Linked DNA regions of Alicycliphilus denitrificans K601. The main gene of each other region encodes a partner of the protein of the gene in region 2 in a complex. Links are inferred from orthologs where the notes say so. Each region holds a gene or a part of one and is shown on either strand. Other genes may lie near its edges.

Region 1 (9,548 bases), 420 kb from region 2 along the record:
GTACTCACCGAGGCGGGCGAGCGCCTGCTGCCCGCCACGCTCGACGTGCTCAATGCCATGGCGGCGCTGGGCCAGACACTCGATGCGCGCGCGGCGCTCGCGGGCCGCTGCCGCTTCGGCGTGGGCGATCTCTCGGCACTGACCTGGCTGCCCGCCTTCGTGGCTGCCGTGCGGCGGGCGCACCCGCAGCTGGAGCTGGAGCCCTTCGTGGACGTGGGTGGCGTGCTGGAGCGCCGCCTGGCCGATGGCGAGCTGGACTTCGCCGTGATCGCGGGCCGCTCCTCGCGCAGCGCGCTGCTGTCGCAACCCGTGGGGGCCGCGCACTTCGCCTGGGCCGCCGCGCCCGGCCTGCCGGGCGCGGACCGCCTGGACGCGGCGGCGCTGCTGCGGTGCCACCCGCTGGTCACGCTGCCGCATGGCGCGGGCACGACCCGGCTGCTGGACGACTGGCTGCTGGCCAACCATGCCGCGGCGCATGAGCGCATCGTGTGCAACAGCTGGGGGGCCGTGGCGGGCATGTTGCGCCAGGGTGTGGGAGTGGGCTTCCTGCCCGCACACTGGGTGGATGCACTGAGCCTGCGCGCCGTGGGCGCAGGCATGCCGCTGGCGCCGCTGCACTACGCCTTTCAGTGGCGGCGTGGCGATGCGCGGGCGCTGATCGCGGCGCTGCGGCCATTGGCGCAGGCGCAGGTGGATTTTTCAGTGTCCCCCGTATTCACCGGCGTGGTGAGCCAACGATGAAAGGGCTTTCAGGCGCCTCATGGAAGCCGGGTGCGTTCAAGCCGGCCGGGGGCCGGGGCGGCCGTCCTCCACCACGAAGCGGGCCAGGGTGTACGCGTCGCTACCCGCGTCCAGCGGGTCGCGGATGGCGCGTAGCCGGGTCGTCCAGAGCGTGGGCGTGATGTCGCACAGGCCGTAGCCGCGCTCGTCGCAGCGAGCCAGCAGCACATGGGGGTTGAGGCGGCGGATGGCGTCCACCTTGTCCTGCGTGGTGCCGGCGCGCGAGCTGATCGACGTGCCGCAGAACTCGCTGGCCAGGATGCGCGCCGCGCCGCCGGCCCCGGGGGGCGCCGGCACGTTGCAGACGTAGTTCTGGTGGATGTCCCCGCCCAGCAGCACGGTGTTGCGCGGTGTCTGCTGCGCCAGCGCGTGGCACAGGCGCTCGCGTGCGGCGGGGTAACCGTCCCAGCTGTCGGTGGACTGCAGGCCCGAGGGGTAGTGGCGCGGCGCGAACAGCGTCTGCTGCGCCAGCACGCTCCAGTGCGTGGCCCGCTCGCGTGCGTCCTGCGCCAGGCCGGCCTGCAGCCATTGCTCCTGCTGCCAGCCCAGAAAGCTGCGCTGCGGGTCCGTGAGCTCGGGGCAGGCCTCGGGGCGCACCGCGCCGGCCGAGCCGCCGCCCGGCTTGCGGCAGGCCTGCAGGTCGCGGTATTGCCGTGCGTCGAGCACGTGCAGCCGTGCCAGGCGTCCCCAGTGCAGGCGCCGGTAGAGCTGCAGGCCCTGGAAGGCCGACGAGTTGAGCGTCGATGCGCGCAGCGGCATGTGCTCATAGAAGGCCTGCCATGCCGCCGTGCGCAGGGGCAGCCATTCGGCGGCGTCGCCCCGGCCGTGGTCGCCCGCGTAGTCGTTCTGCACCTCGTGGTCGTCCCAGGTCACGACCCAGGGCGCGCAGGCGTGGGCAACCTGCAAGTCCGGGTCGCTCTTGTGCAGCGCGTAGCGCTCGCGGTAGTCGGCCAGGCTGCGCGGCAGGCGCAGGCCGTGCGTGCGCGCCAGCCCATTCGCGTCCTTGGGGCTGGCGTATTCGTAGATGTAGTCGCCCAGGAATAGCACCAGGTCGGGCTGGTCGGCGCAGGCGTGGCGCCAGGCCGCGTAGTAGCCGTGCTCCCAGCGCTGGCATGAGGCATAGACCATCCGCAGCCGCCGCTCCAGCGCATGCGGCGCCGGGGCCGTGCGCGTGCGGCCCACGGCGCTGACGGCATCGCCCAGCATGAAGCGGTAGTAGTACCAGCGGCCCGGCTGCAGGCCGGCCACTTCCACGTGCACGCTGTGCGCCAGGTCGGGCAGGGCGGTGGCGCTGCCGTGCTGCACGATGCGACGGAACTGTGCGTCGTCGGCGACTTCCCAGCGCACGGTGAGCGGGCCGGCCCAGGGCGCGGCGGCATCGGCCGGGTCCGGCGGCAGCAGGCGGGTCCAGAGCACCACGCCGTCGGGCAAGGGCTCGCCGCTGGCCACGCCCAGGCCGAAGGGGTCGTGCCGCAGGGTCTGCCGGGCCCAGGCCCAGCGCGGCAGTTGCGTGGCCATGGCGGCCCAGGCCGCCTGCTGCAGAAGCCGGCGGCGGTGCATGGCTGCGAGCGTGGGCATGGGAGGCGTGTCCATGCCGTGCCGCGCTACGCAGCCACCACGCGGTTCTTGCCCGAGCGCTTGGCCAGGTACATGCCCTCGTCGGCGCGGCGGATGGCATCGGCGCTGCCGTTCTTGCCCTCCACCTGCGCCACGCCAGCGCTGAAGGTGATGAGCAGGCGCTCCTGTTCCTTCAGGAAGTAGCGCTTGGTCAGCTCGCGCTGCAGGCGCTCCATGGCTTTCACGCCGTCGGCGAGCTGGGTGTTGGGCAGGATGAGCACGAACTCCTCGCCGCCGTGGCGCGCCAACTGGTCCTGGGGCCGCATGACCTCGCGCGTGACCCGGACCAAGTGCATCAGCGCCTCGTCGCCTGCGGCATGGCCCAGGCGGTCGTTGATGGCCTTGAAGTTGTCCACGTCGAGCAGGGCCACGCACAGCGGGGTATCCAGGCGGAACGCGCGCGCGATCTCGCGCTCCATGGCCTCGTCCAGCCCCTTGCGGTTCAGGGCTCCGGTCAGCGGGTCGTGGCGGGCCTGGGCGCTCGCGTGGTCCAAGTCGCGGCGCAGCTGGGTGATCTCGGCATGCGTGGCCTCGGTGCGCTCGCGCAGGTCCTGCAGCTCGGAGCGCGTCACGTGGCTGTTCAGCGCCATGGCGCGGGTGGCGGCCATGACTTCCTCGAGCAGCGGCATGATGTCCTGCAGCTGCGTCGCACGGCCGATGCGTTCGGCACAGCGCTCCATGGTTTCGTTGTAGGTGCTGCTCGATTCGTCCATCTGCGCCAGGCGCTCGATGAAGGTGGCCAGCAGCTCGCGCATCTGCGTCTGTGCCTGGACCGTGCGGTCCTTGGCCTCGGACTGCTTGAAGATCACGTCCTTGAGGCGCTTGTGCACGTCGTCGAGCCGACGCAGCGTGAGCGGCGGCGTGGATGCGGCCAGCAGCGCCTCGGCCTGGCCGTGCAGCCATGGCTCGTCGATGCTCAGCGCGGCAATGTTCTCGAATACCAGGCGCAGCAGCCCGAGCAGGCCCTGCCGTATGGCGGCCTGGTCCTCCGCGGCGAAGGACAGGCGATAGCTGAAGTCGCTCAGCATCAGTTCGGCCGTGGCGATGGGGCGCTCGGGCTCGCGCAGGAAGGCGCACAGCTGCGCGGCCAGCTCGTGCACGCGGGGGTCGTCTTCGCCCAGGGCCGGCAGGGTGTTGCTCACCAGGCGTGCCAGGTTCTGCGCCAGCGTGGTGGGCAGCTGGGTGATGCTGACGCTGGCGGGCGGCGGCGTGGCGACTGGCGACAGGCCCAGGTTGGCGTAGCCCACCAGCACGTTTTTCAGCATGGACCAGTCTTGCTGCGCGACGGCGTTCTCCAGCTGGCCCAGCAGGCGCTTCTGCCCGGGGGTCTGCCCCGGCATCACATGCAGAATATGGCGCAGCTGTGCGGTGGGAAAATTCGGCGCGGCGCGGACGCCCGACACCTCTTCGTACAGGGCCTGGTAATTGTCGGGGGTGGGGGAGAGGCGGCGCGCGGCCAGGAGCTTGAGGGTTTCACGCGCGACTTCGGAAGGAGATTTGGCGGAGTCCATCTGCAGGATGGGCAGGAAGATGCAAAGAGTGCGAAGTGTGACAGAGCGCAGCTTCATTGAATAGCTGGCGTGCCCATGCCGCGCAGCGTGGCTTCTGCGGGTCGGCTCCGGCGGGCGCGGGCATGGCCTCCTACAATGGGTTGCATTCAGTCACCGTGACCATGAAAATCCTCATTTCCAACGATGATGGCTACCAGGCGCCGGGCATCGTGGCCCTGCATGACGCACTCAAGGCCATCGCCGATGTCGAGGTCGTGGCCCCCGAGCACAACAACAGTGCCAAATCCAATGCCTTGACGCTGCATTCGCCGCTGTACGTGCATCGCGCGGCCAATGGCTTCCGCTACGTGAACGGCACGCCGGCCGACTGCGTGCACATCGCGCTGACCGGCGTCCTGGGCTACCGGCCCGACCTCGTGGTCTCGGGCATCAACAACGGCGCCAACATGGGAGATGACACCATCTACTCGGGTACCGTGGGCGCGGCCATGGAAGGCTACCTGTTCGGCATCCCGTCCATGGCCTTTTCCCAGGTGGACAAGGGGTGGGGGGAGCTCGACTCCGCGGCGCGCAAGGCGCGCGAGATCGTGGAGCAGATGCAGCGGCACAAGCTGGTGGGCGGGGCGCCATGGCTGCTGAACATCAATATCCCCAACATGCCGTTCGATGCGCTGCGCCCCCTGCGCCTGTGCCGCCTGGGGCGGCGCCACGCGGCCGAGCGCGTCATCGAGCAGCAAAGCCCGCGCGGCGAGCTGATGTACTGGATTGGCGGAGCGGGGCCGGCCAAGGACGCGAGCGAGGGCACGGACTTCCATGCCACGGCGCACGGCCATGTGTCCATGACGCCCCTGAAGGTGGACTTGACCGACCACGACGGCCTGGGCTATTGGGCGCAGACTGCCGCGCGCCTGGTGCCGCAGCGCGTGCAGGACGGGGGTGGCTGATGCAGCGCCGCCCCGGATTCCCCGCGCGCATCGATTGGACGAAGGATGCGGCGCCGGCTGCCTCCCTCGCGCCGGCGCGTGTCCGGCGCGAGGCGCCGCCGCCCACACCCCAGGGCGTGGGCCTGGATTCGGCCGCGGTACGGGCGCGCATGGTGCAGCGGCTGGCGGCGGCGGGCATCACCGCGGTGCCGGTGCTGCAGGCCATGGGGAACGTGGAGCGGCACCGCTTCGTCGATACCGCCCTGGTCAACCAGGCCTACGAGGACACCAGCCTGCCCATAGGGCTGGGCCAGACCATCTCCAAGCCCAGCGTGGTGGCGCGCATGACCGAGCTGCTGCTGGGCGCGCAGTGCGCGCGCGCGGGCGGCCTGGGGCGGGTGCTGGAGATCGGCACCGGCTGCGGCTACCAGGCGGCCGTGCTGGCGCGGCTGGCGCGCGAGGTGTACACCATAGAGCGCCTGCGCGCGTTGCATGAAAAGGCGCGCGAGAACCTGCGCCCCTTGCGCTTGGCAAACGTCCATCTGATCCTGGGCGACGGCATGCTGGGCTATGCCGGCGGCGCACCCTATGCGGGCATCATTTCCGCGGCGGGCGGCGGCAGCCTCCCGCCGCAGTGGTGTGAGCAGCTTGCCATGGGGGGGCGCCTCGTGGCCCCCATGGCGGGGGTGGACGGGCGCCAGATGTTGCTCGTGGTTGACAAAACGCCGAAAGGCCTGGAGCAGACGGTGCTCGAAGCCGTGCATTTCGTCCCCCTAAAATCGGGGGTCGTTTGAAGGAATTGCTTATGTTCGTATCGCGTGGTCTTGTGGCTTTGGGGGTTTTCGTGCTGGCGGGTGGCGGTTTGCTGGCCGGCTGCAGCGCCCCCGTGAACAGGGCTCCGGTGGTGGATCGCGGCACCTTTGCCAATGGTGGCGCGACCCCGGCGAGCACTGCCCCCGAGGCCAAGCCGCTGCCGGGCGCCGAAAACGCCGGAAAGCCGGGTTATTACACCGTCAAGCCCGGAGACACCCTGATTCGCATCGGCCTGGAAAACGGGCAGAGCTGGAAGGACATCGCGCGCTGGAACAACCTGGAGAACGCCAACCTGATCGAGGTGGGGCAGGTGCTGCGGGTGGTCCCGCCCGCGGCATCGGTGGCATCCGACACGGGTGTCGTGACCCGGCCGGTCGTCTCGTCGCCCCTGGCGTCCGCATCGCCCGCGAGCGTGCCCAAGCCCACCGCATCGGCCGCTTCCGCGCCAACCGCACCGGCCTCTGCGGCGGCCGCGCCGGCCCCCGCACCTGCCCCCGAGCCGGCACCCGCTATGGCCGGTGGCGCCGACGACATGCGCTTCATCTGGCCTTCCTCGGGGACATTGCTGGCCGGTTTCGACGAGGTGCGCAACAAGGGCTACGACATCGCGGGCAAGGCCGGGGACCCGGTGCTGGCCGCCGCCGACGGCCGCGTGGTGTATGCCGGCGCGGGCCTGCGCGGCTACGGCAACCTGGTGATCCTGAAGCACAACAACACCTTCCTCACGGCCTATGCGCACAACCAGACGCTGCTCGTGAAGGAGGACCAGAACGTGCGCCGTGGCCAGAAGATCGCGGAAATGGGCAGCACCGATGCCGATCGCGTGAAGCTCCATTTCGAGATCCGCCGCCAGGGCAAGCCGGTGGATCCCGCACGTTACCTGCCCGCGCGTTGAGCAAGCAGGTGGCAGGCGACGGGCTGCCGTGGCCGGACGAGGAGTCCGACCCGCAGCGCACTGCCGAGGAGGAGTCGGACGCCGAGCTGCGCGAGGTGATGGTGCCCGCCGCGCAGCACCAGGCGCGCCTGGACAAGGCCCTGGCGGAACTGGTGCCGGAGTTTTCTCGCAGCTATCTACAGCAGCTGCTTGCGCAGGGTGACGTGCGCCTCAACGGCCAGCCCGCCGCCAAGCCCGCCCACAAGGTCAGGGCCGGAGACCAGGTGGCGGTGCGGATGCGCCCCACGCAGCAGAGCCAGGCCTTCAAGCCCGAGAGCCTGCCGCTGGACGTGGTCCATGAGGACGAGCATCTGCTCGTCATCGACAAGCCGGCGGGCCTGGTGGTGCATCCGGCGCCGGGCAACTGGAGCGGGACTCTCCTCAACGCCCTGCTCGGGCGCGATGCGCAGGCCATGCAGGTGCCGCGCGCCGGCATCGTGCACCGGCTGGACAAGGACACGAGCGGTCTCATGGTGGTGGCGCGCAACCGCGCGGCCATGGATGCGCTGGTGCGCATGATCGCGGCGCGCGAGGTGAGCCGCCAGTACTTGGCGCTGGCCTGGGGCGCGTGGTCGGGCTCGGAGCAGCGCCGCATCCGGGCGCCGATAGGGCGCGACCCGCGCAACCGCCTGCGCATGGCGGTGGTGGACCTCGGCCAGCATGCCGGCAAGGAGGCGTGCACCGATTTCGACCTGCTCGCGTCCGGCGAAGAGGTATGCCTCGTCCGGTGCACGCTGCACACGGGCAGGACACATCAGATACGCGTGCACATGGCGTCCATCCGCCACCCCCTGGTGGCCGACGCCCTGTATGGCGGTGCCGTGGGCGGCCCCATGCGGCGGCAGGCCCTGCACGCCTTCCGCCTTGCGTTCACCCACCCCGTGACCGGCAAGCCCATGGAGTTCCACGCCCCGCTGCCCGAGGATATGCGCCAGGCCCTTGATTTCTGGGGCTTACGCTACAATTAGCGGGACCAGCGGCCCTGCCGCCGGCGCAGTGGCCTCATGCCGTTGATGCCATGCCGGCCCGGTGCAGGTACGGCGCCATTCGCCGCCACTTTGGCGTCGCACATTCTCCAACCCCAGGTAAATGCCCCGCCCATGGCGCGTGGCCGCCCTTTTTGGAACTGTTGGACCATGAATTCGGTGGAAGCCAAACGGGTTCTCGAAACTGCGCTGATCTGCGCGCCGCAGCCCGTATCGGTACGCGAACTGCGTACCCTGTTCGATGATGCGCTGGGCTCGGATACGGTGAAGGCGCTGCTGCTGGAGTTGCAGCAGGATTGGGCGCTGCGCGGCGTGGAACTGGTGCAGGTGGCGACGGGGTGGCGATTTCAGAGCCGTCCCGAGATGCGTGAGTACCTCGACCGCCTGCACCCTGAGAAGCCGCCCAGGTACACGCGCGCCACACTAGAGACCCTGGCCATCATCGCCTACCGTCAGCCGGTGACGCGTGGCGACATCGAGGATATCCGGGGCGTAACGGTCAACAGCCTGATCATCAAGCAGCTGGAGGACCGGGGTTGGATCGAGGTGGTCGGGCACCGCGATACGGTAGGGCGGCCGGCCCTGCTGGCCACCACGCGGCAGTTCCTGGACGACCTGGGGCTGCAGTCGCTGGATCAATTGCCAATGCTGGAGGATCCCGGCGTGCAGGCGAATGTGCTGGATGCGTTGGGGGCTGCGGCGGATACGCAGCAGCCGGGCGAGGAGATGGCCGTGCAGAGCGGCGAAGAGATTGCAGGCGCACCCGCCCTGGTGGCGGGTGTGACGGATGAGGACGGCGACGGCGTCGCAGGAAGTTGACATGAACGATTCGAACAAGGCCCTCGAGGCTGCCCAGGCGCCTGCTGAGGCGCAGGTGCCCGCCTCCGCCGAGGCGCCCAAGGCGCGCAGGCCGCGCACGCGTAAGCCTGCCGGGAAAGCGGCCTCCGCAGACCACGGGGCGGACGCGCCGCGGCAGCAGGAACCGCAGGCGCAGGCCGACGCGCCGTCCGCTTCTGCGGAGGCAGCGGACAGGCCGCAGCGGCCGGAGCACCGCGATGCCGCGCGAAAGCACGGCAGGCGTGACGGCAAGCCGGCGCCGCGCGGCGACGGCTACCGCTTCGCCGACGTGGTGTCGGGACAGCTCGACCAGGACGAGGGCGACACCGAGGTGGTGCCGCACAAGCGGGTGCTGCTGCCCCAGCCGGAAAGCCCCAAGCTGCACAAGGTGCTGGCCCAGGCGGGCATGGGGTCGCGGCTCGAAATGGAACAGCTCATTCTCGAAGGGCGCATCTCCGTCAACAACGAGCCGGCTCACATCGGGCAGCGCGTGCAGTTCGGCGACCAGATCAAGGTCAACGGCAAGCCGATCCGGTTCCGGGTCGCGCCCCCGCCCACGCGGGTGATCGCCTATCACAAGCCGGTCGGCGAGGTCGTGACGCACGACGATCCGCAGAACCGCCCCACGGTGTTCCGCAAGCTGCCGCGGCTGCAGCAGGGCAAATGGCAATCGGTCGGGCGCCTGGACCTCAATACCGAGGGCCTGCTGCTGTTCACCAGCTCCGGCGAACTGGCCAACAAGCTCATGCACCCCCGCTTTGGCCTGGAGCGCGAGTACGCCGTGCGCGTCCTGGGCGCCCTGAGCGACGAGGAGCGGCAGCGCCTGCTCGATGGTGTGTCGCTGGAGGACGGCATGGCAGCCTTCGGCTCCATCGAGGACGGTGGCGGCGAAGGCGCCAATTGCTGGTACCGGGTCACGATCTCCGAGGGACGCAACCGCGAGGTGCGGCGCATGTTCGAAGCCGTGGGGCATGCGGTGAGCCGGCTGATCCGCATTCGCTATGGCGCCATGATGCTGCCGCGCGGACTCAAGCGCGGAGCCTGGCTGGAGCTAGACGAGCATGACATTCGTGCCCTGATGCAGGCCGCGGGAGTCCCGGCCGATGCGGGCGGTGGTGCGCGCGCAGGCAGGAACGGCCGCCGCGGC
Region 2 (9,526 bases):
GCGCTCCCTGCCCGGCCTGCCGCAGCCGGTGGCGCGGGCGCTCAAGCGCAGGATCGCGCCATAGGTTAGGTCAACGCCCGTCGGGCAGCTTCTCCACGCTGCCCGTGCGCTTGACGCGCCCGTCGGGGCCGAAGGTCGCGGTGAAGACCATCTCCCGGCTGGGCGGGTCGATCCAGTTCCAGTCCCAGTCGGTCTCCTGCTTGAGGGCGTAGGGCGTGCGCTTGGCCGGCTTGCCCAGCAGGCGGCGCACGGCCTCCTCTTCCATGCCGGGCCGCACCCGTTCGAAATTGTGCGGCGCCAGCACCTGGCGCAGCGCCGTCATCTTGCCGCCCGGGCCTATGGTGATCATGTAGTTCCGGTGGCCCGCCGGCTGGCGGTTGTACTCCAGCGTGTGGCCGCCGTCGCTCTCGGGCCAGATCGTTTCGGGCTCGCCGAAGCGCGCGCGCACGTCGGCCTCGGTGGAGACGTCTTCTTCCAGCTCACGGATGCGCTGGTCGTCGCAGCCCGCCAGGGACAGCAGCGTCAACGCGCCGGCGGCCAGGGCGCCGGCCATGCGGGTCAGTGGGTTCATGGGTGGGTGTCGCTAAAATCGTGGGTTCCGAGAGGTTTACCGTCCATGTCTATTTTCCGCCGTCCCGACTACCAGTCCGAAGTCACCCAGTTCATCGAGCAGCTCAAGACGCAGAAGCCCGAGCTCGACACGCAGCAGCAGGCCGGCCGCGCCCTGCTGTGGGACAAGAACGTCGACCGCGAGCTCTGGCAGGAATACCGGGCCGGCCGCGTGAAGCAAAAGCCCTACGTGTACTACTCGTACAGCGACAAACAGGCATGAAAAACAGCTGCCAGCGCTTACCTGTTATGCGCTGGCAGCTGTTTTTAGAATAGCAAGCCCCTGGCATGACGAGCGCCGTTGACCTGCCGCCCCCCGACGCCGCCATGCCCGAGGTGGTGGACCAGGTGGCCCTCGCCCGCCTGTACGGCGAGCCGCTGTTCGCCCTGCCCCAGGACCTGTACATCCCGCCCGACGCACTGGAGGTTTTCCTGGAGGCCTTCGAGGGCCCGCTCGACCTGCTGCTCTACCTGATCCGCAAGCAGAACTTCAACATCCTGGACATCCCGATGGTGGATGTCACGCGCCAGTACCTGGGCTACGTGGACGAGGTGCGCAGCCGCAACCTGGAGCTGGCGGCCGAGTACCTGCTGATGGCGGCCATGCTCATCGAGATCAAGTCGCGCATGCTGCTGCCGCCGCGCAGGCAGGAGGGCAGCGCCGAGCCCGAGGACCCGCGCGCCGAGCTGGTGCGCCGCCTGCTCGAATACGAGCGAATCAAGCTGGCCGCCCTGCGCCTGAACCAGGTGCCGCAGTACGGGCGCGACTTCATCCGCGCCCAGGTCGCCATAGAGCAGAGCCTGCAGCCGCGCTTTCCCGACGTCGACGTGGCCGAGCTGCAGCAGGCCTGGCGCGACATCCTCAAGCGCGCCACGCTGGTGCAGCACCACAGGATCACGCGCGAGGAGCTCTCGGTGCGCGAGTACATGAGCCACGTGCTCAAGGCGCTGCAGGGGCGGCGCTTCGTGCCGTTCGAAGACCTGTTCCAGCCCGAGAAGGGCGGCACCGTGCTGGTGGTGACCTTCATCGCCCTGCTGGAGCTGGCCAAGGAAACCCTGATCGAGATCACCCAGGCCGAGGCCTTCGCGCCCATCTACGTGCGCCTGGCCTATACGCCCGTCTGACCCTGGCGCAGCCGGACGGCGGGAAAGTCCACCGGCACGGCAAGCGCCACGTTCACGTAGTTGGTGAACAGGTTCAGCGCCACGTGGGCCAGTATCTCGACCACCTCTTCATCGCTGAAGCCGGCGTCGCGCAGGGCCTGCACGTCGGCGCTGCCGACCTGGGCGCGCTCGCCCACCACCTTGAGCGCGAAGCGCAGCGCGGCCTGGGTCCGCGGGTCGCCGGACTGCCCCGCCTGGGCGGCGGCCATTTCCTCGGCGCTGGCGCCGGCCTTCAGGCCCAGCGCCGTATGGGCCGCCAGGCAGTAGGCGCAGGCATTGCGGTCGGCCACGGCCACGGCGATCTGCTCGCCCAGCCGGGCGCCCAGCTTGCCGCCGCCCAGGGCGCCGAAGGAGCCCCACATGCTCCTGAGCGCGGCCGGCGAATTGGCCACGGCGCGGAACATGTTGGGCGTGGCGCCAAAGGCACCGTGGATCTCGTCGAGCAAGGCCTTGCGCTCGGCGGTGGTGTCGGCACGGTCGATGAGGGGAACGCGGTTCATGGCAACTCCTTGGGGGCGGTGGAACATGCTGGCAGTGTCCGCCGCCCGGCCGTACCATTGGACGCATAGAGTCCACCATACTTTGCACATCGTCCATGAAACCGCTGGATGCACCCCTTGCCGGCGTGGATCGTCTCTCGGCCCTGCTGGAACGCTTTCGCGTGCACGCCCACCTGTTCCATGCCGGGCCGCTGTGCGGCGTGACGCATTTCGCGGCCGCGCCCGGCCGCGCCTTCCTGCACGTGCTGCGGCGCGGGCAGATGGAGGTCACGCACCGCCCGCGCAGCGGGGCGCCGCGCCGGCTGCGCCTGTCCGAGCCCACGCTGCTGCTCTACCCCCGCCCCCTGGAGCACGACTTCCACAACGCGCCGCAAGAGGGCTGCGACTTCGTCTGCGCCACGCTGGACTTCGACGGCGGCCCGCGCCATCCGCTCGTGCAGGCCCTGCCCGCCTTCGTGGCGCTGCCGGTCGCCGGGGTGGCCGGCATCGGGCAGACCCTGGACCTGCTGTTCGCCGAGACCGAGCGCGTGCGCTGCGGCCAGCGCCTGCTGGCCAGCCGCCTGTTCGAGGTGCTGCTGCTGCAGGTGCTGCGCTGGCTGCTGGACCACCCTGGCGCGGGCGGCGTCCAGGCGGGCCTGCTGGCGGGCCTGGCCCACCCCGGGCTGGCGCGCGCCCTCACGCAACTGCACGAGCGGCCCGGCCACGGCTGGACCCTGGCCGCCATGGCGCAGGCCGCCGGCATGTCGCGCAGTGCCTTTGCCGCCGAGTTCCGCGCCACGCTGGGCACTACCCCGGGCGCCTACCTGCTGGCCTGGCGCGTGTCGCTGGCGCAGGCCCTGATGCGCCAGGGCCTGCAGATCCAGCAGATCAGCGACCAGTTGGGCTACGCCAGCCCGGCGGCGTTCTCGCGCGCATTCGCGCAGGCCGTGGGCGCCTCGCCGCGCGGGTGGCTCAAGGCGCAGTGACCGCGGCCGCGGGCGCCCCGGCGCGCCGCCGGCATGCCCTCTCTACAATGCACGCTCCCTTTGCGCGCCCCGCCGGCGCAGGCCCATCACCATGGCATCGCACGATTTTGACGTACTTATCGTAGGCAGCGGCCTCGCCGGCCTCTCGGCAGCACTGCACCTGGCGCCCACGCACCGCGTGGCCGTGATCACCAAACGCGAGCTGCAGGAAGGCTCCAGCCGCTGGGCCCAGGGCGGCATCGCCGCCGTGCTGGCCGACGACGACAGCTTCGCCGCCCACATCGAGGACACGCTGGTCGCCGGCGCCGGCCTGTGCGACCTGGCCACCACGCGCTTCGTGGTCGAGAACGCGCCCGAGGCCATAGGCTGGCTGCGCGCCCTGGGCGTTCCCTTCACGCTGGAGGGCGACGACCTGCACCTGACACGCGAAGGCGGCCACAGCGCACGGCGCATCGTGCACGCCACCGACGCCACCGGCGCGGCCGTGCAGGAGACGCTGATCGACGTGGTGCGCGCCACGCCCGGCATCACCGTGTTCGAGCACCACACCCTGGTGGACCTGATCACCAGCCGCAAGCTCGGCCTGGCGGGCCAGCGCTGCCTGGGCCTGTACGCGCTCGACGAGGCCAGCGACACGGTCGTCACCTTCCGCGCGCCCCACACCGTGCTGGCCACGGGCGGCGCGGGCAAGGTCTACCTCTACACCACCAACCCCGACACGGCCACGGGCGACGGCATCGCCGCGGCCTGGCGCGCGGGCTGCCGCGTGGCCAACATGGAATTCATCCAGTTCCACCCCACGGGCCTGTACCACCCGCACGCCAAGTCCTTCCTGATCAGCGAGGCCGTGCGCGGCGAAGGCGGGCGGCTGCTGCTGCCCGACGGCACGCGCTTCATGCCCCGGCACGACGCGCGCGCCGAGCTCGCGCCGCGCGACGTGGTGGCGCGCGCCATCGACTTCGAGATGAAGAAGCACGGCCTGGACTGCGTGCACCTGGACATCTCGCACCAGAGCCCGGAGTTCCTGCGCGCGCATTTCCCCAACATCCTGGCCTATTGCGCCGAGCTGGGCATAGACATCACGCGCGAACCCATCCCCGTCGTGCCCACGGCGCACTTCACCTGCGGCGGCGTGCTCACCGACCTGGCCGCGCGCACCGACCTGCCGGGCCTGTTCGCCGTGGGCGAGGTGGCCTACACCGGCCTGCACGGCGCCAACCGCCTGGCCAGCAACTCGCTGCTCGAATGCATGGTGTTCGCGCGCGCCGCCGCCCATGCCGTCGCCGCCGCCACGCCGGCGCCCGTGCCCGACCTGCCGCACTGGGACGACAGCCGCGTGCGCGACGCCGACGAGTCGGTCGTCATCTCGCACAACTGGGACGAACTGCGCCGCTTCATGTGGGACTACGTGGGCATAGTGCGCACCAACAAGCGCCTGGAGCGCGCCGCGCACCGCATCGCGCTGCTGCAGGGCGAGATCCAGGAGTTCTACGCCCACTTCCACGTCACGCGCGACCTGCTGGAGCTGCGCAACCTCGTGCAGGTGGCCGACCTCATCATCCAAAGCGCCCAAATGCGCCACGAGAGCCGCGGCCTGCACTTCAGCCGCGACTGGCCCGACATGGCCGCGCCCGCGGCGCCCACCATCCTGGTGCCCATGCGCTGACCGGCGCCTGCGCCGCACCACCTTCCCCCTCTCCCAGGAGCCTTCCCATGCCCCACCTCACCGTCGAATACTCCAGCAACCTGCCCGGCTACCCCGAGGCCCAGGCGCTGGCCGAGCTCAACGCCGCCGTCTGCGCCAGCCCCGAGGTGCTGGACGAGGCCGACCTCAAGACCCGCTTCGTGCGCACCACCGACAGTTTCCAGGTCGGCACCGAGGCCGTGGGCCGCGCCTTCGTCCATGCCCAGCTGCGCCTGCTCTCGGGCCGCAGCCCCGAGGCGAAGAAAGACCTGGCCGGCCGCGTGGCCGGTGTGCTGCGCCGCCTCACGCCGCGCCCGCAGGGCCTGATGGTGCAGCTCAGCGTGGAGATCGTGGACATGGACCGGCCGAGCTACGTGAAGGAACGGCTCTGAAGCACTGACCGGCGCCCCGGGCGCGGCGGGGCCGCCGGCGATTGCGGCGGTGATGATTCGAAGCCCCGTGTTTTTCAAGCCAAATAGGCCTCAATCCGTTTCCTGGTAAGCGCGGCAAGCTATCTTTTCAAAAGCAATCATTCCAGCCGCGCATCCAGCCAGCCGCGCAGGCTGTTGACGAAGGCCCAGCGCTGCACGCGCGGCACGTCCTGCACGCGCAGCACCGCCTCCGCCACGCGCCCCTCGCGCAGCGCCACGGCGCGGCCCACGCCGGGCAGCAGGCCGCTGGCGAGCGGCGGCGTGATCCAGCGGCCATCGAGCAGCGCGGCGACATTGCCGAAGGTGGATTCGGTGATCTCGCCCGCCTCGTTGTAGAGCACGGTGTCGAACACGCCCTGCCGGGGCGCGAACGCCGCGTAGTGCGCGCGGCGCGTGGTCTTGTGGCGCGTGAATTCGCTGTGCGCGTGGAGGAAGGGCTGCGCGGCCAGTGCCAGCACCACGGGCTCGGGCGTGGGCTGCAGCGCGAAGGCCTCGGCGCGCGGCAGGCCCTGCGCGTCCAGCAGCAGACGCACGCGCCACGGCCCGGCGGGATGGGCGGCGCACAGGGCATGAAGGCAGGCCTGCACGCGTGCCGCGTCCCAGGGCACGCCGAAATGCGCGGCGGCGCCGGCCATGCGCGCGAGGTGCTCGGCGCGGTGGCGCAGCACGCCGTCATGCAGGCCCAGGGTTTCGAGCAGGTCGAACGGCTCGCTCGCGCGCTCGACGAAGGCGCGCTTGGCCTCCCACTCGCGCCATTCGGCCGCGGCGTCCGATCCCCAGGTGATGCCGCTGCCGATGCCGCACACGGCCCGCGCGCCGCGCAGCGCCACGGTGCGTATCGGCACGTTGAAGGTGGCGGCCACGCCGCCCGCGCCGTCGGGCCGCACCACACCCACGGCGCCGCAGTACACGCCGCGCGGCGCGGGCTCCAACTGCGCGATGAGCCGCATGGCGCGCACCTTGGGCGCGCCCGTGACCGAGCCGCACGGGAACAGCGCGCCGAACACGTCGGCCAGGCGCGTGCCCGCGCGCGTGCGCGCCACCACGTCGGAGGTCATCTGCCACACGGTGGGCAACGCCTCGGTGTGGAACAGGCGCGGCACGCGCACGCTGTGCGGCTCGGCGATGCGCGAGAGGTCGTTGCGCAGCAGATCCACGATCATCACGTTCTCGGCGCGCTCCTTGGGGCTGGCGCGCAGCTGCGCGGCGCGGGCCGCGTCCTCCCCGGGCGTGGCGCCGCGCGCGGCCGTGCCCTTCATGGGCCGCGCGAGCAGGGTGCCGCCGCGCCAGTCGAAGAACAGCTCGGGCGAGACGGAGAGCGTGCACTCGTCGCCCATGTCGAGGCAGGCCGCGTAGCCCCCCGGCTGCGCGCGGCGCAGCGCCGCGAACAGGGCCGGCGCGCCGCCGCGCCAGGCGCCCGTGAGCGGCGCCGTGTAGTTCACCTGGTAGCACTCGCCCGCGCCGATGGCGCCGCGGATATGCGCGATGGCCGCGTCGAACGCGGGCCGCGCGATCCCGTCCTGCCACTGCACCGCGGCGTCGCCGGGCGTAAGGCCGCCGTCCCAGGGTTGCGGCGCGTCGAACACCGCGAACCAGGCCAGCGGCCCGTCGGCTGCGTGGGTGCGCAAGGCCGCGTCGAACGCGGGCGCGGCCTCGTAGCGCAGCTGGCCCACCACCCAGGCGCCCGCGCGCGCGGCGGCCTCCACGGCGTCGAGCACGCCGCGCACCTCGTGCAGGGCCCGGGCCACGAGCGTAGCGCGCGGCGCGGCGGCACGAAAGCGCAGGCGCGCCCCGCCGCTCTCGCGCGGGTCTGCGAAGTCGATCAGGACGTTAGAGGTCAAATCGGCCTCCAGCGCTTATCCATCAAGCGCCAGCAGCTATCAAAACAAAAGCATCACGCCGCACCGAAATGCGGCACCAGCGCGCCGGCCGGCTGGCCGCTCTTGAGCGCGGCGGTGAAGGCGAGCATGCGGTCGATGGGCAGGCGCGCGCGCGGGATCAGCGCGGGGTCCACGTGGATGGCGTTGGCGCCCGTCTCCAGCACGCGCGCCACGTCGGCCAGGCCGTTCATGGCCATCCAGGGGCAGTGCGCGCAGCTCTTGCAGGTGGCGCTGTTGCCGGCGGTGGGGGCCTCGTAGAAGGTCTTGGCCGGGTTGAGCGTGCGCAGCTTGTGCATCATGCCGTTGTCGGTGGCCACGATGAATTCCTTCGCGTCCATCTCGCGCGCGGCCTTGAGGATGGCGCTGGTCGATCCCACGGCGTCGGCCAGGGCCACGACCTCGGCCGGGCTCTCGGGGTGCACGAGGACCTTGGCGCCGGGGTGCTCCTTCTTGAGCAGCTCCAGCTCCAGCGCCTTGAACTCGTCGTGCACGATGCAGGCGCCGTTCCAGAACACCATGTCGGCGCCGGTCTGCTGCTCGATGTAGGCGCCCAGGTGGCGGTCGGGCGCCCAGAGGATCTTGTGGCCCGCGTCCTTCAGGGCGCGCACGATGTCGAGCGCGCAGCTGGACGTGACGAGCCAGTCCGCGCGCGCCTTCACGGCCGCGCTGGTGTTGGCGTAGACGACCACGGTGCGGTCGGGGTGCTGGTCGCAGAAGGCGCTGAACTGGTCGATGGGGCAGCCCAGGTCGAGCGAGCAGGTCGCGTCCAGGTCGGGCATGAGCACGGTCTTCTCGGGCGAGAGGATCTTGGCCGTCTCGCCCATGAACTTCACGCCCGAGACCACCAGCGTCTGCGCCGCGTGGTCGCGGCCGAAGCGCGCCATCTCCAGCGAATCGCTCACGATGCCGCCGGTCTCCTCGGCCAGGTCCTGCAGGTCGGGGTGCACGTAGTAGTGCGAGACCATGACGGCGTTCTTTTCCTTGAGCAGGCGGCGGATGCGCTCCTTGAGCCGCGCGCGCTCCTCCTGCGAGAGCTCGGGCGGCACACGCGCCCAGGCATGCTTGGTGGAGCAGACGGCGCCGTCCGAGCCCGCGGTGGGCTGTTCGTACTCGACGTCCTTGATGGCGGTCGTATTCATGGCAGTGCTCTCGCCGCCGGGCCGCGGCGGCACATCGTGGGGGGCTATATTGTCTCGCCTCAAAAGGTGTGAATGAATCCGGCGTGTCCGAGCGGGCCGCACAAACGTGCCCCATCAAGGCGCAAAGCGCAGCCACAGCTCGGGCTATGGCGAGCATTTGCAACGCGGATGGGGTGCTTTTTTGCGGAACGAGCGGGCATGGCGAATTCGTTCACACCTTCTCAGGCAAGTTCCTGCAGGCGCATGGAGAAATCGATGGCCTTCACGTCCTTGGTCAGCGTGCCGATGGAGATGCGGTCCACGCCGGTTTCCGCAAGGGCGCGCAAGCCGTCGAGCGTGACGCCGCCCGAGATTTCGAGGATGGCGCGGCCCGCATTGATGCGTACGGCCTCGCGCAGCGTGGGCAGCGGCATGTTGTCGAGCAGCACCATCTTCGCGCCCGCATCGAGCGCCTCGGCCAGCTGCTCCAGCGTCTCGACCTCGATCTCGATGAACTTCGCGCGCTCGGCCACGGCCTCGGCGGCACGCAGCACCGCCGTCACGCCGCCAGCGGCGGCGATGTGGTTCTCCTTGATGAGCACCGCGTCGTGCAGGCCGATGCGGTGGTTCACCCCGCCGCCCGTGCGCACGGCGTACTTCTGCGCCAGGCGCAGGCCGGGGATGGTCTTGCGCGTGTCCACGATCTGCGCACGCGTGCCGGCCACGGCGTCCGCGTAGGTGCGCGTCTTGGTGGCCACGGCCGACAGCAGCTGCAGGAAGTTGAGCGCGGTGCGCTCGGCGCTGAGCAGCGCGCGCGCGTTACCCTCGATCTCCAGCACCACCTGGTCCGGCGCGCAGCGCTGGCCCTCGGCCGCGTGCCAGGTGAGCCGCACGCCGGGGTCGAGCGCGCGCAGCGCCGCCTCCACCCACGGCGCGCCGCAGATCACGGCGGCCTCGCGCGCGAGGATGCGCGCGCGGGCGCGCCGGGCGGGGTCGATGAGGCCGGCCGTGAGGTCGCCGGCGCCCACGTCTTCCTGCAGGGCGCGGGCCACGTCCACGCGGGCCAGAGTGGTCACGTCGTCGTTATGGGCTGTGCCCTGCGGGGGGTGCGTCAGATTCGTCATGGGGCGCGAGCATACCGGCAACGCGCCTCCTACCGCCCGGTCGGCAGAAGC
Region 3 (10,753 bases), 1.5 Mb from region 2 along the record:
CATGGAGCGTATGCGCTCGGGCAAGATCAGTGAATTCCGCATGGAAAAGCGCTACTGCCGCAAGGACGGGGAGATCGTGTGGGCGGAGCTCATGGTCTCGCGCCTGTGCCTGGAGGGCAGGCCCGAAAGCCACCTGGCCGTGGTGCAGGACATCGGCGAGCGCAAGCAGATGGAGCAGGCCCTGAGCGACAGCGAGCAGCACTTGCTCGGCATCCTGAACCACATGCCCGTGGGGGTGAACCTGGTGCGGGGCAGGGCCATCGCGTTCCGCAACGACCGCCACGTGCAGATCTGCGGCTATGGCGAGCAGGAGGCGCCCGATGTGGACAGCTGGTGGCGCCTGGTCATGCCCGACGCCGCCGAGCGCCACCAGGCGCGCGAGGCATGGAAGGCCGCCTGCATGGCGGCGCGGCATGCCGCGGACGGCGCCATCCGCCCGGTGGAGTGCCACATCACCTCCAAGGCGGGGCTGCTGCGCACCGTGGAGATATCGGGCGTGATGCTCGAAGACAGCCACATCGTGACCATGGTGGACCAGAGCCAGCGCAGGCAGGCCGAGGAAGAGGTGCGCTACCTGGCCTACAACGACCCGCTCACCGGCCTGCCCAACCGGCGCCTGCTGCTCGACCGCCTGCAGCAGGCCCTGGCGATGAGCGCGCGCCACCAGCTGTGCGGCGCGGTGCTGATGCTGGACCTGGACAACTTCAAGCACATCAACGAGACCCAGGGCCACGACATGGGCGACCGCCTACTGCACGCCGTGGCCCTGCGGCTGCGCGCCTGCATACCCGAGGACGACACGCTGGCGCGCCATGGCGGCGACGAGTTCGTCGTCGTGCTCAAGGATCTGGGGGCCAGCCCGCAGGAGGCCGCGACCCGCGCCGAGGCCATGGGCCTGCAGATCCTGGACGCCATGCGCGAGCCCTTCGCGCTCGGCGGCGGCGAGCCGCGCCACACCACGCTGAGCGTGGGTATCGTCATCTTCCAGGGCCTGCACGAGTCCGCTGACGAACTGCTCAAGCGCAGCGACATGGCCATGTACGAGGCCAAGGCCGCAGGCCGCGACGCCCTGCGCTTCTTCGACCCGCAGGTGCAGGCCCAGATGACGGCGCGCGTGGCGCTGGAGGCGGACATGCGCTCCGGCCTGGAGGCCGGCGAGTTCGAGCTCTTCTACCAGCCCAAGATGGTCCACGGGCGCATCACGGGCGCCGAGGCCCTGCTGCGCTGGAAGCATCCGGTCAAGGGCTACATCCCGCCGTCGGAATTCATACCCCTGGCCGAGCAGTCCGGGCTCATTCTGCGCATGGGGCAATGGGTGCTGCGCACGGCCTGCGAGCGGCTGGCCCTGTGGAGCAGCCATCCGGTGCTGGGCCAGCTGTCGGTGGCCGTCAACGTGAGCCCGCGCCAGTTCCACGAGGCGGGCTTCGTGCCCGAGGTGCTGGAGGCGCTGGCCGGCACCGGTGCCGACGCGCGCCGGCTGCGGCTGGAGCTGACCGAGGGCCTGCTGCTGCAGGACGTGGAGGACACCGTCGCCAAGATGGTGCAACTGCGCGGCTACGGCGTGGGCTTCTCGCTGGACGACTTCGGCACGGGCTATTCCTCGCTGGCCTATTTGAAGCGCCTGCCGCTGCATGAACTCAAGATCGACCAGAGCTTCGTGCGCGACGTGCTCACCGATCCCAACGACGCCGCCATCGCGCGCACCATCGTCGCGCTGGGCACCAGCCTGGGCCTGCAGGTCGTGGCCGAGGGCGTAGAGACCGAGGCCCAGCGCGTCTTCCTGGAGCGCAGCGGCTGCCACGCCTGGCAGGGCTATCTGCTGAGCCGGCCTCTGCCCGGGCTGGCCTTCGAGGACCTGGTGCTCGAACATGCCGCCAGCGCCGGCGCCACGGCCTGAATACCCCCTGGCACATGCAGGCGCTCGCGACCCTCGGCCTTTTCCTTGCCACGGCCCTGGCGGAAATCGTCGGCTGCTACCTGCCCTGGCTGTGGCTGCGCCAGGGGCGCAGCGCCTGGCTGCTGCTGCCGGCCGCCGCCAGCCTGGCGCTGTTCGCCTGGCTGCTCACGCTGCACCCGGCGGCGGCGGGCCGCGTGTACGCGGCCTACGGCGGCGTCTACGTGGCCGTGGCGCTGCTCTGGCTGTGGGCCGTGGACGGCATACGCCCCGGACCCTGGGACTGGCTGGGCGTGGCCGTCACGCTGTGCGGCATGGCCATCATCGCGTTCGCGCCGCGCAGCTGAGCGACGCGCTCTTCAATCCATAGCTGTTCCCGCTTGCTGGACGGGTGCTGGAGGCATTTCTTTTATGAATGCACGGCGGACTGCCCAAAAACGAAGAAGCGCTTGGCGGGCGCTTCTTGCAGGAGGGGGCAGGGCGAGCGAATCGCCCGCTGTTTCAGGCCTTGCGGCGGCGTGCCAGCCCGGCGCCGAGCAGGCCCAGGCCCACCAGCGCGAGCGAGGCGGGCTCGGGAACCTGCGAACCGCAGCCGGCCGTGCCCACGATGCAGCCCGCGAATTCAAGCGACCCGCCGCCGCTGCCGACGCTTTGGAACTTCACGCTGTAGGGGCTCGTGAACTCGAGCCCGTTCGTGAGGAAGTTCCCCGAGGTGCCCAGCGTCAGGGTGAAGGATTCGGTCATCCCCTCGCCAACGCCCTGGTTGCCACCACCGGAGCAGTTGTTCCCATCCCAGAGGCAAAGGTCCACGGAATTGAAGGATGGGAAGTTGACGTTCCGCGAAGCCCCCCAGCCTCCGTTGGACACGGCGGATATCAACGTGGGGCTCACGATATCGATCCCGAACGACGTCAGCCGGTTATTCCCCGGGCCGGTGGAGTCGTTCGAGATCTGCACCCCGAAGACCGCTTGCGTGGCGGTCAGCGAGTTGAGCGTGAACTGCACCGTCGCGGACAGCGTGGCGCCCTGGTAGGTCGCCGAATACAGGATGGAGCTGACATCCCCTGCATCGTCGAAAAGCATGACCGAAGCATTGGCGCTGCCGACTCCCGCCAAGCCACAGCACAGCGCGATGGCTTGCAGAGTTTTCTTGAGTTTCATGGTGGGGCCCTCCGAGATTCATGTATGTATATGCAGTTATAAGCATGATCCATGCCAAAATAAAAAACCGTATTCGATTCAATGGCTTGGCCCGGGTGGCAAGCGTGATGGCCGCCGTGGTGTAAAGAAAACCGACAGTCATGGGCAGGATCGCCGCGGGGAACGGCCGGGCAGGCATGCGCATGCGGCGCAGCGGCGCCATCGGCTCAGTTAACATCCACCCTTTGAACCGCCGGGTACGCCAGCGGCGCGGTGTTACAGGTAATTCGTGCGTCTCAACTCGATCAAACTCGCCGGCTTCAAGTCGTTCGCCGAGCCCACCAACTTCCAGCTCCCGGGCCAGCTGGTGGGCGTGGTGGGCCCCAACGGCTGCGGCAAGTCCAACATCATGGACGCCGTGCGCTGGGTGCTGGGCGAGTCCAAGGCCAGCGAGCTGCGCGGCGAGTCCATGCAGGACGTGATCTTCAACGGCACCACGAGCCGCAAGCCCGCCAGTCGCGCCAGCGTGGAGCTGATCTTCGACAACGCCGACCACCGCGCCGGCGGCCAGTGGAACCAGTTCACCGAGATCGCCGTCAAGCGCGTGCTCACGCGCGACGGCACGAGCAGCTACTACATCAACAACCAGCCCGTGCGCCGGCGCGACGTGCAGGACGTGTTCCTCGGCACGGGCCTGGGCCCGCGCGCCTACGCCATCATCGGCCAGGGCACGATCAGCCGCATCATCGAGAGCCGCCCCGAGGAGCTGCGCCTGTTCCTGGAGGAAGCCGCGGGCGTTTCCAAGTACAAGGAGCGTCGGCGCGAGACCGAGAACCGCCTGGCCGACACGCGCGAGAACCTCACGCGCGTGGAGGACATACTGCGCGAGCTCAACGCCAACCTCGAGAAGCTGGAGAAGCAGGCCGAGGTGGCGGCCAAATACAACGCCCTGCAGCAGGACGTGACGCTCAAGCAGCATCAGCTGTGGTACCTGAAGCGCGCCGACGCCGAGGCCGAGCAGGCCCGCGTGCGCACCGAGGGCCTGCAGGCCGTGAACGACCTGGAATCGCGCATGGCCGACCTGCGCAGCGTGGAGGCGGACCTGGAGGCCATACGCCAGGCGCACTACGAAGCCGGCGATCAGGTCAACCAGGCCCAGGGCAAGCTGTACGAGGCCACGGCCGAGGTCGGCAAGCTGGAGGCCGAGATCCGCTACGTGGTCGAGGGCCGCCAGCGCGTGGAGCAGCGCCTGGTGCAGCTGGCCGCGCAGATCCAGGACTGGTCCGCGCGCAAGGAGGAGGCCGAGGCCGAGCTGGAGACTCTCGAAGGCGCGGGCATGGACGCCGAGGAGCAGGCCGAGCTGCTTGCCGCCCAGGTGGAGGAGCAGGCCGCCCAGATCCCTGAGCTGGAGGACGCCCTGCGCCAGAGCCAGCAGCGCAGCGAGGAGCAGCGCGCCGCCGTGGTGCAGATCCAGCAGCAGATCCAGGTGCTGGCCGCCGAGCAGCGCAGCCTGGATGAGCAAAGCCGCCAGCTCGACGCGCGCTTCGAGCGCCTGCGCGCCGACAGGAGCGCCCTGGCCGCGCCCGACGAGGCGCGCCTGGCCCAGATGCGCCAGCAACTGGACGAGGCGCAGGAAGCGGCCGAGATGGCCGAGGCGCGCCTGGCCGAGCTGCAGGACAGCGTGCCCCAGCTCGACGAGGAGCGCCGCGCGCGCCAGCAGGCCGTGAACCAGGAGACTGCGCGCCAGGCCGACCTGTCGGCGCGCCTGGAGGCGCTCAAGGCGCTGCAGGACAAAGTGAAGGTTTCGGCCAAGCTCCAGCCCTGGCTCGCCAGGCATGGGCTGGACGGGCTGCAGGGCCTGTGGAGCCGCATCCACATCGAGCCCGGCTGGGAGAACGCGCTGGAGGCCGCGCTGCGCGAGCGCCTGTCCGCGCTGCCCGTGGGCCGGCTGGACATGGTGCGCGGCTTCCTCGGCGCGGGCGGGCAGGACGCGCCGCCCGCGCGCCTGGCCTTCTACAGCGCGCCGGCCGCTCCCGCGCCCGACGCGAGCACGCGCCAGCCGCGCCTGTCCGACCTGCTGCGCGTGCACGACGCGGGCCTGCGCGCCGTGCTCGTGGACTGGCTGCAGGGCTGCTACACCGCGCCGTCGCTTGACGAGGCGCTGGCCCAGCGCGCGCAGCTGCAGCCGGGCGAGGCCTTCTACGTGGCCAGCGGCCACGCCGTGGGCGCACACAGCCTGAGCTTCTACGCGCAGGACTCGGAGCAGTCGGGGTTGCTCGCGCGCGCGCAGGAGATCGAGCACCTGGAGAAAGAGCTGCGCGCCCAGGCCCTGATCGCCGAGGAGGCGCGTACGGCCCTGGTGCGCGCCGAGGCCGCGTACGCCGACGCCTCGCAGCGCCTCGTCGCCGCGCGCCGCGAGGCCACCGAGGCTCAGGGCCGCGCGCACGAGCTGCAGGTGGAGACGCTGCGCCTGACCCAACTGGCCGAGCAGACCCGCGCGCGCAGCGAGCAGATCGGCGCCGACCTGGCCGAGGTCGAGGCGCAGCTCGCCGACCTGCAGGAGCGCCGTGCGGCATCCGAGGCGCGCTTCGAGGAGCTGGACATGCAGCTCGCCGACAGCCAGGAGCGCCACGCCCAGCTGGGCGACCGCGTGATCGAGGCCGAGCGGCGCCTGGCCGAGTGCCGCGAGCAGCAGCGCCAGCTGGAGCGGCGCGTGCAGGAGGCCCAGTTCTCCCACCGCAGCCTGCAGGCGCGCCGCGCCGAGCTCGCGCGCACCGTGGACACGGCGGCCACGCAGGCCCGCACGCTGCACGACGAGCGCCAGCGCGCGCAGGACGAGCTCGCCCGCCTGTCCGACGCCGCCGCGCAGGGCGGGCTGCAGCAGGCGCTGGAGCTGAAGATGGAGCGCGAGAAGCAGCTCGCGGCGCAGCGCAGCCAGTACGACGAGCTCACGGCCCGGCTGCGCGCCAGCGACGAGCGGCGCATGCAGCACGAACGCCAGCTCGATCCGCTGCGCGCGCGCATCACGGAATTCCAGCTCAAGGAGCAGGCCGCGCGCCTGGGGCTGGAGCAGTACAGCCAGCTGCTGCAAGACGCACAGGCCGACCTCGCGGCGGTGGCCCGCTCGATCGAGGAGGGCGGCGTGCGCGCCGCGGGCCTCTCGGGCGAGATCGACCGCCTGCACCGCGAGATCGCCGCCCTGGGCGCCGTGAACCTGGCCGCGCTCGACGAGCTGACCCTCGCGCGCGAGCGCAAGACCTTCCTCGACGCGCAGACCGAGGACCTGCAGCTCGCCATGACCACGCTGGAGGACGCTATCCGCAAGATCGACGGCGAGACACGCACCCTGCTGTCGGGCACCTTCGAGACCGTCAACGGCCATTTCGGGCGCATGTTCCCCGAGCTGTTCGGCGGCGGCCAGGCGCGCCTGATCATGACGGGCGACGAGATCCTCGACTCCGGCGTGCAGGTCATGGCCCAGCCGCCGGGCAAGAAGAACCAGACCATCCACCTGCTGTCGGGCGGCGAGAAGGCGCTCACGGCCATCGCCCTCGTGTTCGCCATCTTCCAGCTCAACCCCGCGCCGTTCTGCCTGCTCGATGAGGTGGACGCGCCGCTGGACGACGCCAACACCGAGCGCTACGCCAAGCTGGTCACCAGCATGTCCAAGGGCACCCAGTTCCTGTTCATCAGCCACAACAAGATCGCCATGGAAATGGCCGAGCAACTGATCGGCGTGACCATGCAGGAGCAGGGCGTCTCGCGCATCGTGGCGGTGGACATGGAGTCCGCCCTGTCGATGGCAGAGGCTTGAAAATCCCATCATGAGCAACTTCCAACTCGGACTCATCCTCGCCGGCGCGCTGGTACTCGCCGCCGTCGTCGCCTACAACGCCTGGACCACCTACCGCAACGCGCCCAAGCGCGCCCGCCCGCCCGAGGGCGAAGGCGCGCAGGAGCCTGCGGTGCGCCAGGAGCCCGCATTCGACGGCGCGGGCCTGGGCAACCCCGCCACGGCCGGCCCCGAGCCCCATTTCGAAGGCCATGCCGTGGACCCGGGCGACGCGATCGACCTGCCCGTGCCGCCCGCCGAGCGCCGCAGCGGGCTGGACCCGCTGATCGACGCCATCGCCCCCATCGTGGCCGAGCAGCAGGTCTCGGGTGACGCGGCCCTCGCCGCCATGCCGCCCACGCGCCGCGCCGGCAGCAAGCCCTTCGCCATCGAGGGCTTCAGCGAGGCCGCCCAGCAGTGGGAAACGCCCCAGCCGGGCCAGCGCTACCTGCACTTCCAGGCCGGGGTGCAGCTGGCCAACCGCCTGGGCGCGCTCAACGAGATCGAGTTTTCCGAGTTCGTGATGAAGACCCAGGGCTTCGCGGACGCCATCAACGCCACGCCCGACTTCCCCGACATGCTGCAGGAGGTGGCGCGCGCGCGCGAGCTCGACCAGTTCGCCAGCGACCATGACGCGCAGCTCGCCTTCATGCTGCGCGCGCGCCAGGCGGCATGGAGCCCCGGCTACGTGCAGCAAAACGCCGCGCGCCTGGGGCTGGTGGCCGGCGCCATACCGGGGCGCCTGGTGCTGCCGGCCAGCGGCGCCGGGCTGCCGCCCATGCTGACGCTGACCTACGACGCGCAGGCCGCCATGTCCGACGACCCCGAGCAGTCCGCCGTGCGCGACATCCTGCTGAGCCTGGACGTGGCCCAGGTGCACCGCGGCGAGCAGCCCTTCAAGCGCCTGCGCGAGGTCGCCGCCGCGCTGTGCCAGGCCATGGACGGCGTGCTGTGCGACCAGAACGGCACGCCGCTGCCCGCCATGACCATGGAGCCCATCGCCGCCGACCTGGAACTGCTCTACGACAAGCTCGACAGCCGCGAGCTCTCGGCCGGCTCGGCGCTCGCGCGGCGCCTGTTCAGTTAGGCCCTAGCCGCATGACGGAAAAATCCGAGCTTTTTTCGGCTCCAGCGCCCGCTGTGCCTGCGCTGGTAGCTAGCAAAGTAGAAGCACTGCGCGCCCAACTCAACCAGTGGGCGCACGAGTACTACGTGCTGGACGAGCCCAGCGTGCCCGATGCCGAGTACGACCGCGTGTTCCAGCAGCTGCAGGCGCTGGAGGGCGCGTACCCCGCCCTCGTCACGCCCGACTCGCCCACGCAGCGCGTGATCGGCGCGGTGATGAACGGCCTCGCGCCCGTGCGGCACCGCGTGGCCATGCTCTCGATCCGCACCGAGACCGACACCGAGGCCAGCGGCGCCGAGGCGTTCGACGCGCGCATCCGCCGCGAGCTCAAGCTCGCCCCCGAGGACCCGCCCGTCGAATACGTGGCCGAGCCCAAGTTCGACGGCCTGGCGATGAGCCTGCGCTACGAACACGGCCGCCTCGTGCAGGCCGCCACGCGCGGCGACGGCGAGGTGGGCGAGGACGTGACGCACAACATCCGCACCATCCGCCAGATCCCCCTCACGCTGCAGTTGAGCGCCCCCACGCTCGGCGCTGACGCGTCCTCACTGCCCCCCGAGGGGGCGCGTTTCGCCTTGGGGCGGCCCGGCGGCGAAACCGCGCCGCCCGTGCTGGAGGTGCGCGGCGAGGTCTACATGCGCCGCGCGGACTTCGAGCAGCTCAACGAGCGCCAGCGCGAGAAGGGCGACAAGACCTTCGTGAACCCGCGCAACGCCGCGGCCGGCGCCGTGCGCCAGCTCGATTCGGGCATCGCCGCGCAGCGCCCGCTCTCGTTCTTCGCCTACGGCCTGGGCGAGGTGGAGGGCGGGCCCGAGTTCGCCACGCACTACGCGCTGCTGCAGCGCCTGAAGGCATGGGGTTTTCCGGTCGCGGCGCAGGTGCGGATCGCGCTGGGCGCTCCCGGACTCATCGCATTCCACCAGCAGATCGGCGCAGAGCGCGACCAGCTGCCCTACGACATCGACGGCGTGGTCTACAAGGTCAACAGCCTGGCGCTGCAAAGGCAGCTCGGCTTCGTGACGCGCGAGCCGCGCTGGGCCGTGGCGCACAAGTACCCGGCGCAGGAGATGATGACGCGCGTGGAGGGCATCGACGTGCAGGTGGGCCGCACGGGCAAGCTCACGCCCGTGGCGCGCCTGGCGCCCGTGTTCGTGGGCGGCGTCACCGTCACCAACGCCACGCTGCACAACCTGTTCGAGCTGCGCCGCAAGCGCGTGCGCGTGGGCGACCAGGTCATCGTGCGCCGCGCGGGCGACGTGATTCCCGAGGTGGTGGGCGTGGTGCCCGCGCCGCGTGCATCCTACGTGCCCAACTTCCGCATGCCGCGCCAGTGCCCGATCTGCGCAAGCACCGTGGTGCGCGAGCCGGGCGAGGTCAACCACCGCTGCTCGGGCGGCCTGTTCTGCCCCGCGCAGCGCAAGCAGGCCGTGCTGCACTTCGCCCAGCGCCGCGCGATGGACATCGAGGGCCTGGGCGAGAAGCTCGTGGACCAGCTCGTCGACGGCCACGTGATCCGCACGCTGCCCGACCTGTTCCGGCTGGACCTGCCCACCCTGGCGGGTCTGGACCGCATGGCCGAAAAGTCCGCGCAGAACGTGCTCGACGCGCTACAGAAGTCGAAGCAGACCACGCTGCCGCGCTTCCTGTTCGGCTTGGGGATACGCCACGTGGGCGAGGCCACGGCCAAGGACCTCGCGCGGCACTTCGGCGCGCTCGACGCCATCATGGACGCGGGCGTCGATCAGCTGCTGCAGGTCAACGACGTGGGCCCCGTGGTGGCGGAAAGCATCCACACCTTTTTCGCCCAGCCGCACAACCGCGAGGTGGTCGGGCAGCTGCGCGAATGCGGCGTCGCCTGGGAAGAGGGCGAGCCCACGGCGGGCGCCACGCTGCCGCTGGCGGGCAAGACCATCGTGCTGACCGGCACGCTCCCCACGCTGAGCCGCGACGAGGCCAAGGACATGCTCGAAGCCGCAGGCGCCAAGGTGGCGGGCTCGGTCAGCAAAAAGACCCACTACGTGGTCGCCGGGGCCGAGGCGGGCAGCAAGCTGGAGAAGGCCCAGGCGCTGGGCATCCCCGTGCTCGACGAAGACGGCCTGCGCGCGCTGCTGCGGGGCGAGGGCTGAGGCATGGCACTGGCGCGCCGCGCACCCCGCCTCGGCTTGGCGCTGGGCAGCGGCTCGGCGCGCGGCTGGGCGCACATCGGCGTGCTGCAGGTGCTGCAGGAGGAGGGCATCCGGCCCGACGTGGTGTGCGGCTCCTCCATCGGCGCGCTCGTGGGCGCGGCCTACGCGGCGGGCGAGCTGGAGCGCTTCGGCGAATGGGTGCTGGGCCTGGGCATGCGCGACGTGTTCGGCTTCATGGACTTCAACCTCGCGGGCGGCATGCTCAAGGGCGAGAAGCTCATCGCCTTCTGGCGCCGCAACTTCGCCGACTTCACCATCGAGGACTCTCCGCTGCCCTTCGGCGCCGTGGCCACCGACCTGCACTCGGGCGCCGAGGTCTGGCTGCGCGAGGGCTCGATCGCCGACGCGGTGCGCGCCTCCATCGCGCTGCCGGGCCTGTTCACGCCCGTGGTGCGCGAAGGCGGCCGGCTGCTGGTCGATGGCGGCCTCGTCAATCCCGTGCCTGCGTCGCTCGCGCGCGCCATGGGGGCCGACATCGTCATCGGCGTGGACCTGAACGCCGACATACTGCACCGCCACATGCACCCGCTGGCCGTGGTGCGCGCACCCGATGCCGATGCGCCGGAGGACGGCGT

What was found.
Region 1: ALIDE2_RS05085 (region 2) and scpB share a complex: the UniProt entries of both Bacillus subtilis proteins name them as parts of the cohesin-like complex. The link is inferred for Alicycliphilus denitrificans K601 from one-to-one orthologs.
Region 3: the proteins of ALIDE2_RS05085 (region 2) and smc are in contact, whole or in part, in a crystal structure (PDB 3ZGX), measured with the Bacillus subtilis proteins. The link is inferred for Alicycliphilus denitrificans K601 from one-to-one orthologs.

Annotation. Positions count from the first base shown.
Region 1 is NC_015422.1:1,473,606-1,483,153, forward strand. The notes cover bases 6,712-9,548. They hold scpB (SMC-Scp complex subunit ScpB), read left to right. Parts: upstream 6,712-7,714; coding sequence 7,715-8,383; downstream 8,384-9,548. Other genes in these bases: ALIDE2_RS07000 (RluA family pseudouridine synthase), read left to right, coding at 6,712-7,546; ALIDE2_RS07010 (pseudouridine synthase), read left to right, coding at 8,385-9,548. Outside these bases: ALIDE2_RS06970 (LysR family transcriptional regulator), read left to right, coding at 1-741; ALIDE2_RS06975 (alkaline phosphatase D family protein), read right to left, coding at 778-2,358; ALIDE2_RS06980 (GGDEF domain-containing protein), read right to left, coding at 2,385-3,965; 5'/3'-nucleotidase SurE, read left to right, coding at 4,070-4,852; ALIDE2_RS06990 (protein-L-isoaspartate(D-aspartate) O-methyltransferase), read left to right, coding at 4,852-5,625; ALIDE2_RS06995 (peptidoglycan DD-metalloendopeptidase family protein), read left to right, coding at 5,637-6,539; more of ALIDE2_RS07000, read left to right, coding at 6,563-6,711. UniProt on the Bacillus subtilis protein: Participates in chromosomal partition during cell division. May act via the formation of a condensin-like complex containing Smc and ScpA that pull DNA away from mid-cell into both cell halves.
Region 2 is NC_015422.1:1,051,623-1,061,148, reverse strand. What follows is about bases 1-2,815. They hold ALIDE2_RS05085 (segregation and condensation protein A), read left to right. Parts: upstream 1-897; coding sequence 898-1,734; downstream 1,735-2,815. Other genes in these bases: ALIDE2_RS05075 (AraC family transcriptional regulator), read left to right, coding at 2,369-2,815; ALIDE2_RS05080 (carboxymuconolactone decarboxylase family protein), read right to left, coding at 1,719-2,273; ALIDE2_RS05090 (DUF3460 family protein), read left to right, coding at 617-832; ALIDE2_RS05095 (hypothetical protein), read right to left, coding at 71-571; ALIDE2_RS05100 (acetolactate synthase large subunit), read left to right, coding at 1-64. In the rest of the region: more of ALIDE2_RS05075, read left to right, coding at 2,816-3,238; nadB (L-aspartate oxidase), read left to right, coding at 3,330-4,904; ALIDE2_RS05065 (5-carboxymethyl-2-hydroxymuconate Delta-isomerase), read left to right, coding at 4,952-5,314; pabB (aminodeoxychorismate synthase component I), read right to left, coding at 5,452-7,194; quinolinate synthase NadA, read right to left, coding at 7,248-8,372; nadC (carboxylating nicotinate-nucleotide diphosphorylase), read right to left, coding at 8,594-9,475. UniProt on the Bacillus subtilis protein: Participates in chromosomal partition during cell division. May act via the formation of a condensin-like complex containing Smc and ScpB that pull DNA away from mid-cell into both cell halves.
Region 3 is NC_015422.1:2,540,947-2,551,699, forward strand. Bases 3,007-7,048 are described here. They hold smc (chromosome segregation protein SMC), read left to right. Parts: upstream 3,007-3,323; coding sequence 3,324-6,848; downstream 6,849-7,048. Other genes in these bases: ALIDE2_RS12175 (cistern family PEP-CTERM protein), read right to left, coding at 3,007-3,055; ALIDE2_RS12185 (cell division protein FtsZ), read left to right, coding at 6,859-7,048. Outside these bases: ALIDE2_RS12165 (bifunctional diguanylate cyclase/phosphodiesterase), read left to right, coding at 1-1,897; ALIDE2_RS12170 (YnfA family protein), read left to right, coding at 1,912-2,241; more of ALIDE2_RS12175, read right to left, coding at 2,396-3,006; more of ALIDE2_RS12185, read left to right, coding at 7,049-7,953; NAD-dependent DNA ligase LigA, read left to right, coding at 7,965-10,118; ALIDE2_RS12195 (patatin-like phospholipase family protein), read left to right, coding at 10,122-10,753. UniProt on the Bacillus subtilis protein: Required for chromosome condensation and partitioning.